Regions from separate parts of the Arthrobacter sp. StoSoilB19 genome, predicted to be linked through region 3. Evidence: riboswitches for the same ligand, from Rfam matches in the RefSeq annotation. Region 3 holds a riboswitch; each other region holds the start of a gene.
The links. Region 3 has a riboswitch for thiamine pyrophosphate ahead of thiO (glycine oxidase ThiO). Riboswitches for the same ligand answer to the same signal wherever they lie in the genome.
Positions count from the first base shown of each region.

Region 1: another riboswitch for thiamine pyrophosphate. It lies ahead of thiC (phosphomethylpyrimidine synthase ThiC); the one in region 3 lies ahead of thiO (glycine oxidase ThiO).
Region 2: another riboswitch for thiamine pyrophosphate. It lies ahead of thiD (bifunctional hydroxymethylpyrimidine kinase/phosphomethylpyrimidine kinase); the one in region 3 lies ahead of thiO (glycine oxidase ThiO).
Region 4: another riboswitch for thiamine pyrophosphate. It lies ahead of LDO86_RS18640 (ECF transporter S component); the one in region 3 lies ahead of thiO (glycine oxidase ThiO).

Region 1 covers NZ_AP024650.1:2,562,801-2,567,007, reverse strand. The annotation lists gene LDO86_RS11820 (alpha/beta hydrolase) at 97-831, shown strand; gene thiC (phosphomethylpyrimidine synthase ThiC) at 828-2,669, opposite strand; TPP riboswitch at 2,665-2,772, opposite strand; gene LDO86_RS11810 (amidohydrolase family protein) at 2,852-3,934, shown strand; gene LDO86_RS11805 (VOC family protein) at 4,034-4,207, shown strand, end outside.
Region 2 covers NZ_AP024650.1:2,474,329-2,478,535, forward strand. The annotation lists gene thiD (bifunctional hydroxymethylpyrimidine kinase/phosphomethylpyrimidine kinase) at 178-1,698, opposite strand; TPP riboswitch at 1,706-1,803, opposite strand; gene LDO86_RS11370 (ribonuclease E/G) at 1,952-4,207, opposite strand, start outside.
Region 3 covers NZ_AP024650.1:2,901,974-2,906,180, forward strand. The annotation lists gene LDO86_RS13290 (thiazole synthase) at 1-562, opposite strand, end outside; gene thiS (sulfur carrier protein ThiS) at 567-803, opposite strand; gene thiO (glycine oxidase ThiO) at 800-2,101, opposite strand; TPP riboswitch at 2,094-2,213, opposite strand; gene thiE (thiamine phosphate synthase) at 2,241-2,975, shown strand; gene LDO86_RS13310 (RNB domain-containing ribonuclease) at 3,012-4,207, shown strand, end outside.
Region 4 covers NZ_AP024650.1:4,028,249-4,032,455, forward strand. The annotation lists gene LDO86_RS18630 (energy-coupling factor transporter transmembrane component T) at 1-351, opposite strand, end outside; gene LDO86_RS18635 (ATP-binding cassette domain-containing protein) at 348-1,898, opposite strand; gene LDO86_RS18640 (ECF transporter S component) at 1,898-2,521, opposite strand; TPP riboswitch at 2,588-2,728, opposite strand; gene LDO86_RS18645 (heme-degrading domain-containing protein) at 2,814-3,356, shown strand; gene LDO86_RS18650 (iron-containing redox enzyme family protein) at 3,517-4,207, shown strand, end outside.

The DNA of each region.
Region 1 (4,207 bases), 340 kb from region 3:
CCCCGGCAACGCAGCGTCAGGTGTCGTTTTGACCTCTCAGAACGACACCTGGCGCTGCTTGCTTGGGATGTCAGTGCCGTGGAATAGGGTTGGGACATGTTCAAGCAGAGGGTAGTGTTCGTGCACGGCGCCGGAACCTTCGGTGCCGCCGCGTGGCCGCGCCAGCACGGCATGGCACTGTCCTATGACGCCCTGTTCCTCCGCCGCCATGGCTTTGACGTCCTCGCGGAGCCACTGGAGTCGTCCTTCGCGGAGGACACCGCCATCATCCTGCGCTCCCTTGCCGATGACGGCCGCGGCGCCGCCGGCGGGCATGTGGTGGCGCACTCCCAGGGGGCGATCGCGGCCATGATGGCCGCCGTCGAACGTCCGGACCTGGTCTTCTCATTGACGCTGGTGGAACCGGCCTGCCTCTCCCTGACAGCGGAACTCCCGGCCACTGCCGCCCACATCAGCCTCATGCAGCCCCTCTTCGACGTGCGCCACCAGCTCAGCGACGAAGACTTCCAGCGCGAATTCGTCCGGCGGGTCTTCGCCACCGACCTCCAGCAGCCCGCCACCACGGAAGAAAAAAGGTCCGCCCGCAGGCTGCGGCTCCAGGCCCCGTCATGGGAGGCGCCGCTGCACATTGTTCCCGGGGTGCCCACGCTGGTGCTGACCGGTGGGTGGGAACCGCTCTACGAGGAAATCGCCGGGTACCTCCGGGAGACCGGGGCCCTGCACCGCGTTGCCGCGGGAGGACACCGGCCCCATGACTCCCCGGACGGGGACCGGGCCATCCGGCAGTTCATCAGCCAGGTCAGCCGGAGCCAGCCGGCCCGCGCGTCCTAGCTGTCAGCAGGCACCCGCAGTTCCGGCAGGTAGACCTTGCCGCCGGCTGCCAGGAACTCCTCGCTCTTCCCGCGCATCCCGGCCGCAGCATCGGCCAGTGCCGCCTGCGCCTCCGCGGAACCAAATTCGTCGCGGATGTCCTGGCTGATCCGCATGGAGCAAAACTTGGGCCCGCACATCGAACAGAAGTGCGCCGTCTTGGCAGGCTCAGCCGGCAGCGTCTCGTCGTGGAACGCCTCAGCCGTCACCGGGTCCAGGGACAGTGCGAACTGGTCCCGCCAGCGGAATTCGAACCGCGCCTTGGACAAGGCGTCGTCCCGTTCATGCGCCCCCGGGTGCCCCTTGGCCAGGTCCGCCGCGTGCGCGGCGATCTTGTAGGTGATCACGCCGGTCTTCACGTCGTCCTTGTTGGGCAGGCCCAGGTGTTCCTTCGGGGTGACGTAGCACAGCATCGCGGTGCCGTAACGGGCAATCTCAGTGGCACCAATCGCTGAGGTGATGTGGTCATAGCCCGGAGCAACATCTGTCACCAGCGGGCCCAGGGTGTAAAACGGGGCCCCCTTGCAGAGTTCCTGCTGCCGCTCGACGTTTTCCCGGACCAGGTGGAAGGGAACGTGGCCGGGCCCCTCCACCATGACCTGCACGTCGTACTCCCACGCGCGCTGGGTGAGCTCGGCGAGCGTGTCCAGTTCCGCGAACTGGGCGGCGTCGTTGGCGTCCGCCGTCGAACCGGGGCGCAAACCGTCGCCCAGGGAGAAGGCAACGTCGTACTTCGCGAAGATCCCGCACAGCTCATCGAAGTGCGTGTAGAGGAAGTTCTCCTGGTGGTGGGCCAGGCACCAGCCGGCCATGATGGAGCCGCCGCGGGACACAATGCCCGTCACCCGGTTGGCGGTCAGCGGGACATAGCGAAGCAGCACGCCGGCGTGGATGGTCATGTAGTCCACGCCCTGCTCGCATTGTTCAATGACGGTGTCCCGGAAGATTTCCCAGGTCAGCGCGTTGGCCTCGCCGTTGACTTTCTCCAGGGCCTGGTAGATCGGCACGGTGCCGATCGGGACGGGGGAGTTGCGGATGATCCATTCCCGCGTGGTGTGGATGTCGTCGCCGGTGGACAGGTCCATAACGGTGTCGGCACCCCATTGCGTGGCCCACTGGAGCTTGTCCACCTCCTCCGCGATGGAACTCGTCACGGCCGAGTTTCCGATGTTGGCGTTGATCTTCACCAGGAAGGCCTTGCCGATGATCATCGGTTCGGACTCCGGATGGTTGATGTTGTTCGGAATGATGGCGCGGCCGGCGGCCAGTTCGCTCCGGACCAGTTCCACATCGCAGTTCTCGCGCAGCGCCACGAAGCGCATCTCCTGCGTGATGACGCCCTGCCGGGCATAGTGCATCTGGGTCACCGTCCGGCCGTCGACGGCGCGGCGGGGCACCGGCTGCGCGCCCTTCCACTCCGCGGAGGCGGCGCCGCGGCGGACGGCCGAGCGGCCGTCGTCGAGCAGGTTGCGTTCCCTGCCGCTGTAGGCCTCGGTGTCTCCGCGCGCCACGATCCACTCCGCGCGGAAGGGCTCCAGGCCGCGGACGGGGTCGCTTCCCGGCCCCGCCGTCCGGTAGGTCCGGAACGGTGCGTTCGGCTGGCCGTTGGGCGATGGCTCCAGGGCAATTTCCGTGACGGGTACCCGGATGCCGGACCCGGCGTCGTCGATATAGGCCAGCGAATGCGACGCCAGGGACCGGGTCACTTCGGACTGGTTCACCTGGGGCGTGGAGCCGGCTCCGGAACCCCCGGTGGACGGCAGGTGGGCAGGGTTCAACTGGGTGTTTTGCGTACTCAAGGGAATACTCACTTCCTTCGCCGGCATTACCCGGACAGGTTCAACGGTCGCAGGCTGCGTCAGCCCGATCTCAGCCCCTGCAAGGGCTCCCGTGTGGTCAGAGAAGAAGCTACCACAGGCCCCCGGAAGGGCGGTGTCACATTTGCGGGTGCTAGCCTGACCGGGCATCGAAAGGAAGCCCGATGGCAGACATCATCTACTTTCGCGGACCCGTCCTGGCCGCACCGGACCGGGTACGCCATGGACTCTGGTCGGTGGACGGCAAGCTCACGTTCAGCCGGCCCGCTGCCCCTCCGGCGCGGGAACTCGACGGCTGGGTGCTGCCGGGGTTCGTCGACGCCCACTGCCACATCGGCCTGGGTCCCGACGGCCCGGTGGAACCCGCCATTGCCCGGGAGCAGGCGCTGGCTGACCTCAACGCCGGAACCCTGCTGGTCCGCGACGCCGGCTCACCTGCCGATACCCGCTGGATGCAGGGCGGCCGGGACTTCCCGGTACTGATCCGTGCAGGACGGCATGTGGCCCGCACACGCCGCTACCTGCGCGGCTTCGCGGCGGAGGTCGAACCCGACGGGCTCGTGGAGGCCGTGCGGAAGCAAGCGCGCGACGGCGACGGCTGGGTCAAACTGGTGGGCGACTGGATCGACCGGAGCGCCGGCGACCTTGCGCCCTCCTTTCCTGCCGCCGTCGTGCGTGACGCTGTGCAGGCTGCCCATGATGAAGGTGCCCGGGTCACGGCACATTGCTTCGCCGAAGACACCCTGGACCAAATGCTGGACGCCGGCATTGACTGCATTGAGCACGCCCCGGGGCTGCTGCCGCGCCACCTGCCCCGGTTCGTGGAGCAGGGCGTACCGATCGTGCCCACCCTCATCAACATCGCCACCTTTCCTGATATCGCGGAGCAGGCGGACGCAAAGTTTCCGCGCTACGCCGCCCACATGCGTGCCCTGTGGGAACGCAGGCTGGAACGGGTGGCGGAGGCCCATGCCGCCGGCGTCCGGATCTTTGCCGGCACGGACGCAGGCAGCGTGATCCGGCACGGCAGGATCGCAGATGAGATCCTCGCCCTGCACGGGGCCGGCCTGCCCATGCATGCGGCCCTGGATGCCGCCTGCTGGGCAGCGCGTGCGTGGCTGGGCGCTGACAACCTGGAGGAAGGCGCGCGGGCCGACGTCGTGGTGTGCCGGGACGACCCCCGGACCACCCCGGACACGATCACGGCGCTGGAGCACGTGGTGCTGGGCGGCCGCATCATCCGTTGAGTTATTTGGTTCCGCTACTTGGAATAAATTGAAGCTTCAAGTAATTTTAATATGTGACAGGCCGCCGAAGTGACGGCCTCCAACACAAGGAGCCTTCAAATGACCGACGCAGCCAGCAGCCAGGATCTTCTTCCTGCCGACCTCGCCATGGGCACGGTAATGCTCAAGGTGGGCGACATGAAGGTCATGACCGACTACTACCAGCGCGCACTGGGCCTGGAGGCGGTGGCGGAGCAGGACGGCGGGCTCTACCTGGGCAGGCTCGGCAGGCCG
Region 2 (4,207 bases), 430 kb from region 3:
CGCCGTGGGGTCGTAACCCAAGTGTTGGCGTAAGCACCGAAGATCAAGAATACGCTAAATCCATCTTCGGCCGCAAATGAGGCTGGTTCAGGCGGGCCGGCTGTGGTAGTAACCACAGCCCGGCAGGAACCGCCGCAACCGTGCTCCACCATCATAGCCGGGCCCGGCCCGCGGGGGTCAGGAATGCAGCCTCGGCGCGTCGAAGAACTCCACTTCCAGGCGGCAGGACTGCTTGAACGCCGTCACCATCGCCGCCCTCTCATGGTCCGGCGCGGTCCGTCCGGCTGCATCCACGATGGCGATGGCTTTGCGGGTGGCTTCGGCGAAGCCCTCGTCGGCGTACGTCCGGAGCCAGGCCGCGTAGGCATGGCCGTCCGGTTCGCCCGAGGCCAGGAACCGGGCGTGGAGCTTCCCGCCGACTTCGGCGTAGAGCCAGAAGCAGGGAAGCACGGCGGCGGCGAGGACGGCATAGCTGCCCGACGCCGACGCTGCCGTGAGGTGGTCCACGTATGACTTGGTGACCGGGCCCAGGCCCTTCGGGGCCGGGCGGGTGCTGAGCCACGAGCGGTGGAGTTCCGATTCCACCTCAAGGCACTGCTGCGCGGATCCGGCCCAGAAAAGCTGCTCGGCCTCCGAGGGGGCCAGCGCGCTGGCCCGTGCCAGCACCCTGGAGTAGCCGTTCAGGTAGAGGGCATCCTGCGCCAGGTAGTAGGCAAAATCCTTCTCCGGAAGGTCTCCTGACGCCAGGCCGTGGATGAAGTCCAGTGCGTAGATGTCCGCCAGGTCCTGTTGGGCTTCCGACCACAACCGGGCCGCGAAGCCGCCCTCCTCCAGGACCGGCCGCACGTGGTGGAAGTGGTGTACGGGGCCGTTCCCCTGGCCCACCTCCAATTGGCCGGAGTTCTCAAGTGCGCCGGCCAGCCAGGGCTTGACCGTTCGCAGTGATGCCTCCCAATTGCCCAAACGGGCCTGGACTGTTGCCATGGCAGAGGACAGGGAACAGCCCGTCCCGTGGCTGTTCCGCGTGGAAACCCGCTTCCCCTGCACTTCCACCACGTCCGGCCCCAGGAGGCCCGAAGTGTTCACCAGCGCATCCGGGCAGTCGAGGCCTGAAAGGTGGCCACCCTTGACCAGCACGGTGGCTCCGGTGGCTTCCGCCAGGCGCCTGCCCTGGTCCAGCGCGGTGTCCCAGTCCTTCGCCGGCTCCATGCCCAGCAGCAGCGCGAGCTCGGGAAGGTTGGGGGTGATGAGGTGGGCAAGGGGCAGCAGTTCCCGGAGCGCGGCTTCGGCGGATTCCTTCAGCAGCCTGTCGCCGCTGGTGGCCACCATGACGGGGTCCAGGACCACGACGGCGGGACGGGCCTTTTCGAGCCACTGGCGGACAGTGCGGATCACCGACTCGTCGCCCAGCATGCCGATCTTGACGGCGTCGATGCTGATGTCGTCACTGACCGCGTCCAGCTGCTGGGCCAGGAAGCCGGCCGGCGGGACGTGGACGGACTGCACGCCCCGGGTGTTTTGCGCCGTGAGTGCCGTGATCGCGGCCATGCCGTATCCGCCATGGGCGGCAATGCTTTTGAGGTCCGCCTGGATCCCGGCCCCGCCGGACGGGTCGGAGCCTGCAATGGAGAGGACGCGCGGGACATCGCGGCCCCCAGGCAGCGCGGGGGCCACGCCGGACGCTGTGGGCAGGGGCATGGAGAGGGTCGAAGACAACAGACATCCCTTCGCCGGTACTAGCCGGACAGGTTCAACGGGTGTGGATCTCAGCCGGCCTTCTGCGCGGCACCCCGTGTCGGGTTCCAGAGTAGCCGCTGGAGCGTACCCGGCGGAAAGGTGACAGCACCCGCGCATGCAGGAAGTCCCCGCCCGTGGACTGTTCCCCCTGGATTCATGGGGGACAGTCCGCACGACGGGGACTTCCTGGGTGGCGCGTTAACTGCGCCTTGGCTTAGAGCTCCGAGGCGGGGACGCCGACGCCGAGGATGATCGGTTCCCCTGCCGGCTTGCCGGGCTCCGCCGCAGCGGGCTGTGCGTTGGCGGTGTCCGGAACCTTGGCTGCGTGCGAGTGCCCCGCGCCTGTCGCCTGGACGTTCTCGTGGTGCTGGACAGCGGTTTCATTTGCGGCACCTTGGGCCCGGCTGGCAGCGCGGTGGCGCCGCGGCCTGCGTTGCCGGGACTGCTCCAGCGTGTGGTCGGAGTAGTCCTTTTCCGCCGGAGCTTCCACGGCGGCACGCGCCTCCGCTCCCCCGCCGGGCTGCTGTTCGGGCACCGACTGTTTGGGCGCTGACTGTTCGGCCGGCTTCACCGTGCCTGCGGCCTTGGCGGGCGCGTTCTCCACGGGGGAAGCCGGCTGGCCGAGGTGGGCGAAGGCTTCCGCGAGCCGGTCCAGCGTGAGGGCGGGCCTGGGATGCTGGTCCTCAGCGTGCTCCACGAAGGGAAGCGGGACTTCCTCGCCGCCGAAGGTCAGGACAGCTGCGGGGCGTGCCGGGCCATCGGCGTCGTGCTTCTCTTCAACAGGGACCTGCGCCGGCTCGGCGGACGGTGCCTGCCGGGTGGCTGCCACCTCATCGTCATGCAGGTGGGCCGCATGGGCGGCAGCCGCGATGTTCGCCAGGGCAAGCCGGGTGGCCTCTGCCTTGGCGTGCCGCTCTGCGTCTGTGGGGTCCGGCAGGACGGTGTGGACGTGGACAGCAGGCGCCGGGGCAGCCTCGGGCTGCTGGCCGCCGCGTCCCCGCCGCCGTTTGCGCTCGGGACGGACTCCGGGCTGGCCGCCATCGGCCCGCTGCCCTTCGGGGCGGTGGGCTTCCCCGCGGGCTTCGGGGCGGCTGTCGGCGCGCTGGACGTGGTGCTCGGCCGCCACAATGTTGGCGCGGCGGTGCTCCACGGGATCGTCGTGCGTCACTACGCCCCGGCCGGCGCAGGCCTCACACTGCTCGCCGAAGACTTCCAGCAGGCCCGTCCCCATGCGCTTGCGGGTCATCTGGACCAGGCCCAGCGACGTGACCTCGGCAACCTGGTGCTTGGTCCGGTCGCGGCCCAGGCATTCCACCAGGCGGCGCAGGACCAGGTCGCGGTTGGATTCGAGCACCATGTCGATGAAGTCGATCACGATGATGCCGCCGATGTCGCGCAGCCGCAGCTGGCGCACCACTTCCTCGGCAGCTTCCAGGTTGTTCTTGGTGACGGTCTCCTCGAGGTTGCCGCCGCTGCCGGTGAACTTGCCGGTGTTGACGTCCACCACGGTCATGGCCTCGGTGCGGTCGATGACCAGGGAGCCGCCGGAGGGCAGGAACACCTTCCGCTCAAGGGCCTTGTGGATCTGCTCGTCGATGCGCCAGGCGGAGAAGATGTCCTGGTCCTTGGTCCACTTCTCGAGGCGGCCCACCAGGTCCGGCGCCACGTACGTGACGTAGGCCTCGATGGTGTCCCAGGCCTCCTCACCGGAGACGATCAGTTTGGAGAAGTCCTCGTTGAAGACGTCCCGGACCACCTTGATGGTCAGGTCCGGTTCGCCGTACAGCAGCTCCGGGGCCAGGATCTTGGTGGACTGGGACTGGCTTTCGATGCCTTCCCACTGGGCGCGCAGGCGGTTGATGTCGTGCGTCAGTTCCTCTTCCGAGGCACCTTCCGCGGCGGTCCGGACGATGACGCCGGCGTGCTCGGGCAGGCGGTCCTTGAGGATGCGCTTGAGGCGGTTGCGTTCGACGTCGGGCAGCTTGCGGGAGATGCCGGTCATGGAGCCGCCGGGCACGTAGACCAGGTAGCGGCCGGGAAGGGAGATCTGGCTGGTCAGCCGGGCACCCTTGTGGCCGACGGGATCCTTGGTCACCTGGACCAGGACGGTGTCGCCGGATTTGAGCGCGTTCTCGATGCGGCGCTGCTTGCCTTCGAGGTTGACGGCTTCCCAGTTGACCTCACCGGCGTACAGCACGGCGTTGCGGCCACGCCCGATGTCCACGAACGCAGCTTCCATTGACGGCAGCACGTTCTGGACCTTGCCCAGGTAGACGTTGCCAATGAGCGAGTCCTGCTGGGTCTTGGACACGAAATGCTCGGCCAGGACACCGTCTTCAAGGACGGCGATCTGGATTCTGTCGTCGCGCTGGCGGACGATCATCTGCCGGTCCACGGATTCGCGGCGGGCCAGGAACTCGGCCTCGGTGATGACGGTGCGGCGGCGGCCGGTGTCGCGGGATTCGCGGCG
Region 3 (4,207 bases):
AAACGATGAGCTCAATGTTGTGCGGGTTCAGGATCCCCAGGCCGGTGCCGATCGGGGCACCCAGCGGCATGACGGCGGTGGCTCCAAGGTTCTCCAGCCGCAGGGCCAGCACAGGATCGTCGTTGGTGTAGGCGAAGACCTTGAAGCCGCGGTTGACCAGCTGCTCGGTGGCCTCGACCAGTTCCACGGCGTCCGGCAGGAGGGTTTGTTCATCGGCGATGACCTCCAGTTTCACCCAGTCTGTTTCCAGGGCCTCCCGGGCCAGTTCCGCGGTAAGGACCGCGTCCCTGGCCGTGAAGCAGCCGGCCGTATTGGGCAGGACCCGGATTCCATGATCCACCAGCAGCTGGAACAGCGAGCCGGTTTCAGCCGTGGAGTAGCGCCGCATGGCCACGGTGGTCAGTGCGGTGCCGGAGGCAAGGAGCGCCGCGCCCAGGCCATCGAGGCTGGGCGCTCCCCCGGTGCCCATGATGAGCCTGGAACCCAGCGCGACGCCGTCGATCACCAGGGCGTCGCCGGCACCGGCGTTTCCTGCAGGGTTGATGGTGCTGGTTTCGGTCATGGCGTCAGCCTCCCTGTACTGCTGTAACAAGTTCGATGTCGTCGCCGTCGGCGAGCGCGGTGGCGAACCATTGGCTGCGCGGCACCACCTGGGCATTGTGCGCGACGGCGACGCCGAGTTTCCCGCCGTCGGTCGCCTGTCCGTTGTCCGCCAGCGGGCGTCCGGTGACCTCGCTGACCAGCGTGGTGATCGAAGCTCCGTCGGCCACCGTGTGCGGGTTTCCGTTAAGGGTGATGTTCACGCAGTCTCCTTGATGTGGGGGCTTGTTGCTGCCGTTGCCGGCCTGGAAAACCGGTCCGGGCTGAAGGGACCCCAGCGGGGATCGGCCCTGCCGTCCAGCAGTTCCCTGCAGATGGCCGCCGCGGCGGGAGTGAGCAGGACTCCGTGCCGGAAGAACCCGGTGGCGATGATGAGTCCGGGGACGTGCCCGGCCTGTCCTCCCCCGGCGCCCGGAGCGGCCGGCACCCGGCCCAGGAGCGGCGCGTTGTCAGGGGTACCGGGGCGGGCGCGGGCGGTGCATTCCAGGAGTTCGAGTTCAGCGACGGCGGGCACCAGAGCCTGCGCATCCCGCAGCAGCTGGTAGACGCCGCCGGCACTCACGGCATCGGAGCGGGCGTCCTCCCGCTGCGTAGCTCCGATCACCACGGTCCCGTCCTGCCTGGGAACGATGTACACGGGGATGCCGTGGACCAGGCCGCGCACCGTTGACGTCACCAAGGGCTGAAGGTGGCGGGGAACGGCAAGGCGCAGGATATCCCCGTGCACGGGCCGCAGCGGCAGCTCAAGGCCGTCCGGCAGGCCGTCAAGCGCCCCCGCCTGCAGGCCATTGGCCACCACGGTCTCCGTTGCCAGCACCGTGCCGCCGCCGGCCAGGCGGACCCCGGAAACCGTTCCGCCCTCCCACAGCAGCCCGGCTGCCCGCTCCGGCACGGCAAAACCTTCCACTGCCCCGGCAACCGCCAGCTGGGGCTGCTCCTGCGCCGCGCCGGCCAGGGCCAGCCGCAAGGCGGCCACCAGGCGCCGGGGATCCACCTGGTGGTCCGCCGGGGTATCAAGTGCGCACGCAATGGCCGGGCTGAGCAGCGGCTCACGCTTCCGGGCCTCCCGCACGGTCAGGGGTTCCACCGCCAGCCCGTTGGCCTGCTGGACTGTGCGCAGGTCCATCAGCGCCCGGCGGTCGGCCGCGTCGGCACCCACGGCGAGGGTCGGCGTCGTCAGGTATCCGGAATCCGCGCCCGTTGCCCTGCCCAGCCCGGCGGCGAACCCGGGCCAGCGCGATGATGCGTCAAGCATCAGTTCCAGGAGCTCTTCCTCCTGGTAATGCAGTTCGCTGACGGGAGCCAGCATGCCGGCCGCCGCCCAGCTGGCGCCGGTACCGGGCGCGTCATCAATGAGGACCACCGAGCGCCCGGAACGCTGCGCCTCCCAGGCAATGCCGTGCCCCACCACTCCCCCGCCGATGACGGCAACGTCGGCCCGGAGGGTGGAGGGAATGGAGCTGCGGGCGGACCCGGGGTGATGGGTGAAGGGGGTACGCATGTGGGTTCCTTCCCTACGCCGGCATTAACCGGATCAGGTCAAGCGGTCGGCTCTGACGCCCTCTCAGCCCGGCGCTTTGTGACAGCCGCCGCGGGCTCCCGCAGTACCAGCCCAGTTTAGAGGAACTAGGCTTGCACGCATGAATGTGTCCACCCCATCCTTTCCCGCCGGCCACCACGCTCCAGCCACCGAAGTCGTCAATTCACGGGACAACGACGCCCTGAAGGCAGCCCGCCTGTACCTCTGCACCGATGCGCGCCGGGACCGCGGCGACTTCGCGGATTTCGTTGACGCCGCGTTCGCCGGTGGCGTGGACATCATCCAGCTGCGCGACAAGACCATCGAGGCGGCCGAGGAACTGGACCTCCTGGCGGTGCTGAAGGAATCCGCGGTACGGCACGGAAAGCTGTGGGCGGTCAATGACCGTGCGGACATCGCCGTCCTCTCCGGGGCACCGGTGTTCCACATCGGCCAGAAGGACCTGCCGCTGGCGGCGGCGCGCACGCTGGTCAACGGCAACGCCGCCATCGGGCTCTCCAGCCACACCACCGGGCAGGTGGACGCCGCCCTGGCAGCAACTGCCGGACCAGCCGGGCTGGACTACTTCTGCGTGGGTCCGGTCTGGGCAACCCCCACCAAACCCGGCAGGTCCGCCGTGGGCACTGACCTGGTGAAGTATGCCGCCGAGGCCTCACGGCAGGCGGCGGACCCCGTGCCCTGGTTCGCCATTGGCGGCATTGACCACGGAAACGTCCACCAGGTGGCGGAAGCCGGTGCGCGCAGGATCGTGGTGGTGCGCGCCATCACCGAGGCCTCCGATCCCGCCGCCGCTGCCGCCTCCCTCCTCGACGCATTGGACGCCGCCGCCGCCTGATGCCATATCGGCGGACTTGGAGCTACGCTGACTTTTGTGTCACATCATCGGCTGGCTCCAAACGTCCATGACCACAGGAACGCCCTGGAAGAGGCGTTGGGCCTGCTGCGCACCGAACTTGAACTGCCGGGACCGTACCCGGCTGAGGCAGTGGCGGATGCCCGGGCCGCGGTGGCAGCGCTGAGGCTTCCGTCCTATGACCTGACCGCCGTCCAGTTCGTGACCATCGATCCGGCCTCCTCCACGGACCTGGACCAGGCGGTGTTCATCGAACCGGACGGGAACGGCTACCGGGTAATGTACGCGATCGCCGATGTGCCGGCGTTTGTTGCGCCGGGAGGTCCCCTGGACGCCGAGACCCGGCGCCGCGGCCAGACGTTCTACGCTCCGGACGGCCGGATTCCGCTGCACCCGGAAGTGATCAGCGAGGGGGCAGGAAGCCTGCTGCCGGGCCAGGATTGTTCGGCTTTCGTATGGGACTTCACGCTCGACGGCGACGCAACGGTTGTGTCGGTGGGCGTCAGGCGGGCGCGGGTCCGCAGCCGCGACAAGCTCAGCTACAAGGGTGCGCAGGAAGACCTCGACGCCGGGACGGCCTCGCCGGTGCTGCGGCTCCTCCGCGAGGTGGGCCTGAAGCGGGTGGCCCTGGAGCGGGAACGCGGCGGGGCCAGCCTCAACATGCCCGAGCAGGAAATTGTCCAGCTGCCCGACGGCGGCTACCGCATTGCTGCCGTACCGCAGCTTCCCGTGGAGGACTGGAACGCGCAGATTTCCCTGATGACCGGGATGGCCGCCGCGCAGCTCATGCTGGAGGGCAAGGTGGGAATCCTGCGCACCATGCCCGCCCCGGACGAACGGTCGCTGAAGCATTTCCGGCTGCAGACCGAGGTGCTGGGCAGGCCCTGGGACGGTGAAGTCAGCTACGGCGAATACCTGCGTTCCCTGGATCCCACCGATCCCCGCCAGCTGGCCATCATGCATTCCGCCGGCATGCTGTTCCGGGGCGCCTCCTATACCGCCTTTGACGGAACGGTCCCCGAGGACGGCGTGCAGTCTGCCATCGGCGCGGCCTATGCCCACACCACCGCGCCGCTCCGCCGCCTGGTGGACCGCTTTGTGCTGGTGATCTGCGAGGCCCTCAGCAATGGCGGGGATGTTCCGGACTGGGCGCGGGAAGCCCTGCCGCTCCTGCCGGGCATCATGGCCGGATCGGACCAGCTCGCGTCCAGGAT
Region 4 (4,207 bases), 1.1 Mb from region 3:
CGCAAAGCCGCGCAGGAGGAAGCCGATGCCCAGCTGCAGGGAACCTTCGCTCATGGACCAGATCCCGGCGTCGAGCAGGATCCGGCCGCTGTCCGGGGCCAGGATGGAGGTGCTCCAGCCACCCACGGCAGCGGCAAGGATCAGCGGCCAGCCGCGCTGCCACAGCAGGGACAGGGTGAGCCCGGCCAGGGGAAAGAGCAGAAGCTCAAAGACCAGGGCCACGGACGCCGAAACCCAGTCGATGGACAGCGCCAGGACGGCGGTGATCAGCAGGACGGCAGCGAACTTGCTTAGTGGATTGGCGCGGACCAGGAGGGCATGGTTGCCGCCCAGGGTGAGTTGCTGCCTCATGGCGCCACCGCTTCCGCCGCGGCCATCCGCAGTTCGGCCCCGCCCAAGGCCTGGGTGAATTCGGCGTCATGGGTCACGGACACCACGGCAGTGCCGGCATCCAGGAGCTCGGACAGGAAGGACGCCAGCTCGGCCCATGTGTTGGCGTCCTGCCCGAACGTGGGTTCATCCAGGACCAGGACCTGCGGGCTGGCGGCAAGGACGGTGGCCACGGACAGCCGCCGCTTCTCGCCACCGGAGAGCGTGTAGGGGTTGGCGTCCACCAGCGCGGTGAGCCGCAGCCGCTCCAGCAGTTCGTCCACCCGATCCCCGCCGTGGCCCAGGTGCCGGGGGCCGAACAGCAGTTCGTCAAGCACCCTGCCGGTCACGAACTGGTGCTCCGGCTCCTGGAACACCGTCCCCACTCGGGAAATCAGCTGATCCGCCTTCCACCGGTACGGGTCAATGCCGGCACCGCGGCTCAGGTCCATGGTGGCGGAGACCTTTCCGGACACCGGTTCCAGCAGCCCTGCCAGGGTCAGGGCGAAAGTGGACTTACCGGCGCCGTTGGGACCCGTCACGGCGAGCGCCTGCCCGGCGCGCACCTGCGCGGCCAGGCCTTCCTGGACCGGTGACGGCGGAATCTTCCTTAAGCCCTTGCGTCGGGGACGTTCGCGGGCGACTGCCAACTGTTCGGCTGCGAGCAGGAGGTTTCCCGTGCCGGGGGCCGGGACCACCGCCCGGGCACGGGTTGCCGGGACGTAGCCGGGGACCCACACACCGGCGGCGGCCAGCATGGCCCGCGCCTCCGTGAGCACCTGGTCCGGCGGCCCGTCCAGGAGTACGGCAGGATCCGCGGCGGAGCCCGGCTGCAGGACCACGATCCGGTCCACCAGGTCCTTCCACACGGACACCCGGTGCTCCACCACCACCAGCGTGGCCCCGGTCTTGTCCAGGCACCGCGCCACGGCATCGCGGACCTCCAACACGCCGTCCGGGTCCAGGTTGGCGGTTGGCTCATCCAGGAGGATCAGGCCCGGGCGCATGGCCAGGATGCCGGCCAGCGCCAGGCGCTGCTTTTGCCCGCCGGACAGGGCCGACGTCGGGTGGTCCAGCGGCAGGTGGGACAGTCCGACGTCGGCAAGCGCCTCGTGCACGCGCGCCCAGATTGCTTCCCGTGGGACGGCAAGGTTTTCGGCACCGAAGGCGACGTCGTCCCCCACCCGCGACAGGACCACCTGCGTCTCGGGGTCCTGCTGCATAAGTCCGGCGCGCCCGCGCTGGGCGCGGGGCACGGCGCCGTCAACCAGCAGCGAACCCGACTCGTCGGCGTCCCCCGCCTCGCCGCCGTCGTCGTTGATGTCCCCCAGCACCCCTGCGAGCGCGTGCAGGAGCGTGGACTTCCCGGCGCCCGAGGGGCCGAGCAGGAGCACCCGCTCCCCCGGGCTGATGTCCAGGTCAAGCGCATGGACGGCAGGCTTGGCCCTGCCGGCGTGCCGCCATCCCCAGCCCCGGGCTGTGACGGCGGCAGGGCGGACGGTGCCGCCGTCACGCTGGGCTGGTGCCATCAGGAGAAGACAGGCTCCGTGGCGGCCTTGCGCGAAGCGAAGGAGCTCAGCACGCCGGTACGCGCCAGGCCGCGGGTGGCCAGCCAGGACAGGGCGCCGGCGAGAATGGCGCCGGAGAGGGTGGTCAGCACGATGTACGCCAGCTTGTCCGCACCGGAGTAGGCGATGTTCCAGCCCCACGGTGCGAATGAGTCATTCAGTCCGCAGAAGAATCCAGCCGCGGCGCCTGCCAGCAGGGAGACGGGCAGGTTGAACTTGCGGTAGACGAAGATGGCGAAGATGATTTCCGCGCCGAGGCCCTGGATGAAGCCGGAGAAGAGGACCGAGGCACCGTACTGGGAACCCATGAGGAGTTCCCCGGTGGCGGCCACGGTTTCACAGAACAGGGCGGCCCCGGGCTTGCGGATGATCAGCATTCCCAGCACGCCGGGAATCATCCAGCCGCCCGCCAGCAGCCCGGTCAGGGGCGGGTAGGCGGCATTCATGGGGGCAGAAAGCGCGGCTGCTCCCTGGTCCCACGCCCAGAAAATGACGCCGCCCGCGATGGCCACCAGCGCGGCGACCACGATGTCCACGACGCGCCAGGACTTACTGGTGGTCTTCTTGATTGCTGCAGTACTCATGTGATCCTCCTGGGAAACAGGAGGGGAAAGTGGACCCGGCTGACGGCTGTTGCCGTGCAGCCGCGGCACTTTGAGAACTCGACTCCCTTGCGCCGGTACTAACCGGATCAGGTTCGAGGGTCTGCGGCTGTCCGCACTCTCAGCGCCCACCTGCGGTGCCCGGCTTGTGCCAGGATGTCCGACGGCGGCGCTCCCCTGTCGTTATTAGTGGTGCTTTTGGATGGGTAAGGCTTTTTGAACTGCCCTTCCGGGCGTGGTCAAGTTTACACCTGGCGGGGGTAGATTGAGGGCCATGAGCGCCATTCCACCGGATGTGACCGGATTCGATCCTGATTCCGCCGACGCCCAGCTGGAGGGGTCACTGGAAGCGTCGATCGCCCGCATCGAGGCGGAGGTCCGGGAGCTCCAGTTCCCCGGCTTTTCGCTGGATGACGCGTTGAACCTGGGCCTGCTCCTGGTGGAGCTGGGCAAGGAGCGGTCCCTTCCCATCGCCATCGACATCACCAAGGGCGAGCAGGTCCTGTTCCACGTCGCGCTCCCGGGCGCCACGCCGGACAACGGGCACTGGATCCGCGCCAAGCAGCGCACTGCCGCCCGGTACGAGGTGCCGTCACTTTTGGTGGGGCTTCGCGGCCGGCTGGGCGGCGGCCGGATCGAGGACAACGCCTGGTTCGACCAATCCCGGTATGCAGCCCATGGCGGCGCCTTTCCGATCTACGTCACCGGCGTGGGCGCCGTGGCCACGCTGACCGTCTCCGGGTTGCCGCAGCTGCAGGACCATGACCTGGTGGTTGAGGCGCTGCGCGACATCCTGGGGTCGTCGCTGCGGGATTAGGCGCCGGTTGACCTGCCGCCAACAGGAAGCCTGCTTAGCTTTTATTAGTAATCATGCTTACTATATTGGTTCCCGGGTTTCGAGGAGGACAGGGCATGGGAGTCACCATGGGCGGTCCCGCGTTCGTTCCCGTCACCAGCGCGGCAGACCAAGGAGCACCATGAGAATCCCGGAATCCAGAGGCCCCCTCAGCAACGCCCTGTTCGCACTCCTTGCGCAGGCTCCGGCCGAAGCCGGGACGGGGCTGGACGGGCTGTACCACCTCGCGGCACGGCAGGTGGCCGGCACTAGTGACATCATCGGCGACGAGGACATCCAGCTGGCCCTCTTCTGCCTCTACGAGCTCCACTATTCCGGCCTGGCCGGCGTCTCCGACGACTGGGAGTGGGAGCCGGCGTTAATCCGGGTCCGGCAGCTGGTCGAGGCACCGTTTGAGGCAGCCCTCCGTACCGCCGCGCACCAGGCCGCCGCAGACTTCGAACTGCCTGCCGGTGCCCTGACCAGCGACCAGGTAGCCGACGTCCTGTTCGGCCTCGCAGCCACGGACACCGGGCCCAGCGTCTCCCGCTACGTCGCCAGGAAGGCGGGCCTGGACCAGCTCCGGGAGTTCCTGATCCACAAGTCGATGTACCAGCTGAAGGAAGCCGACCCGCATACATGGGCCATTCCGCGGCTCAGCGGACGGCCCAAGGCGGCCCTGGTGGAAATCCAGGCGGATGAATACGGCGGCGGCCGCCCCGAGCGCATGCACAGCGCGCTGTTCGCCCGGACCATGCGCGGTTTGGGCCTCGACGTCAGCTACGGCGCGTACGTGGATGCCGTCCCCGCCGTCTCCCTCGCGTCCGTCAACC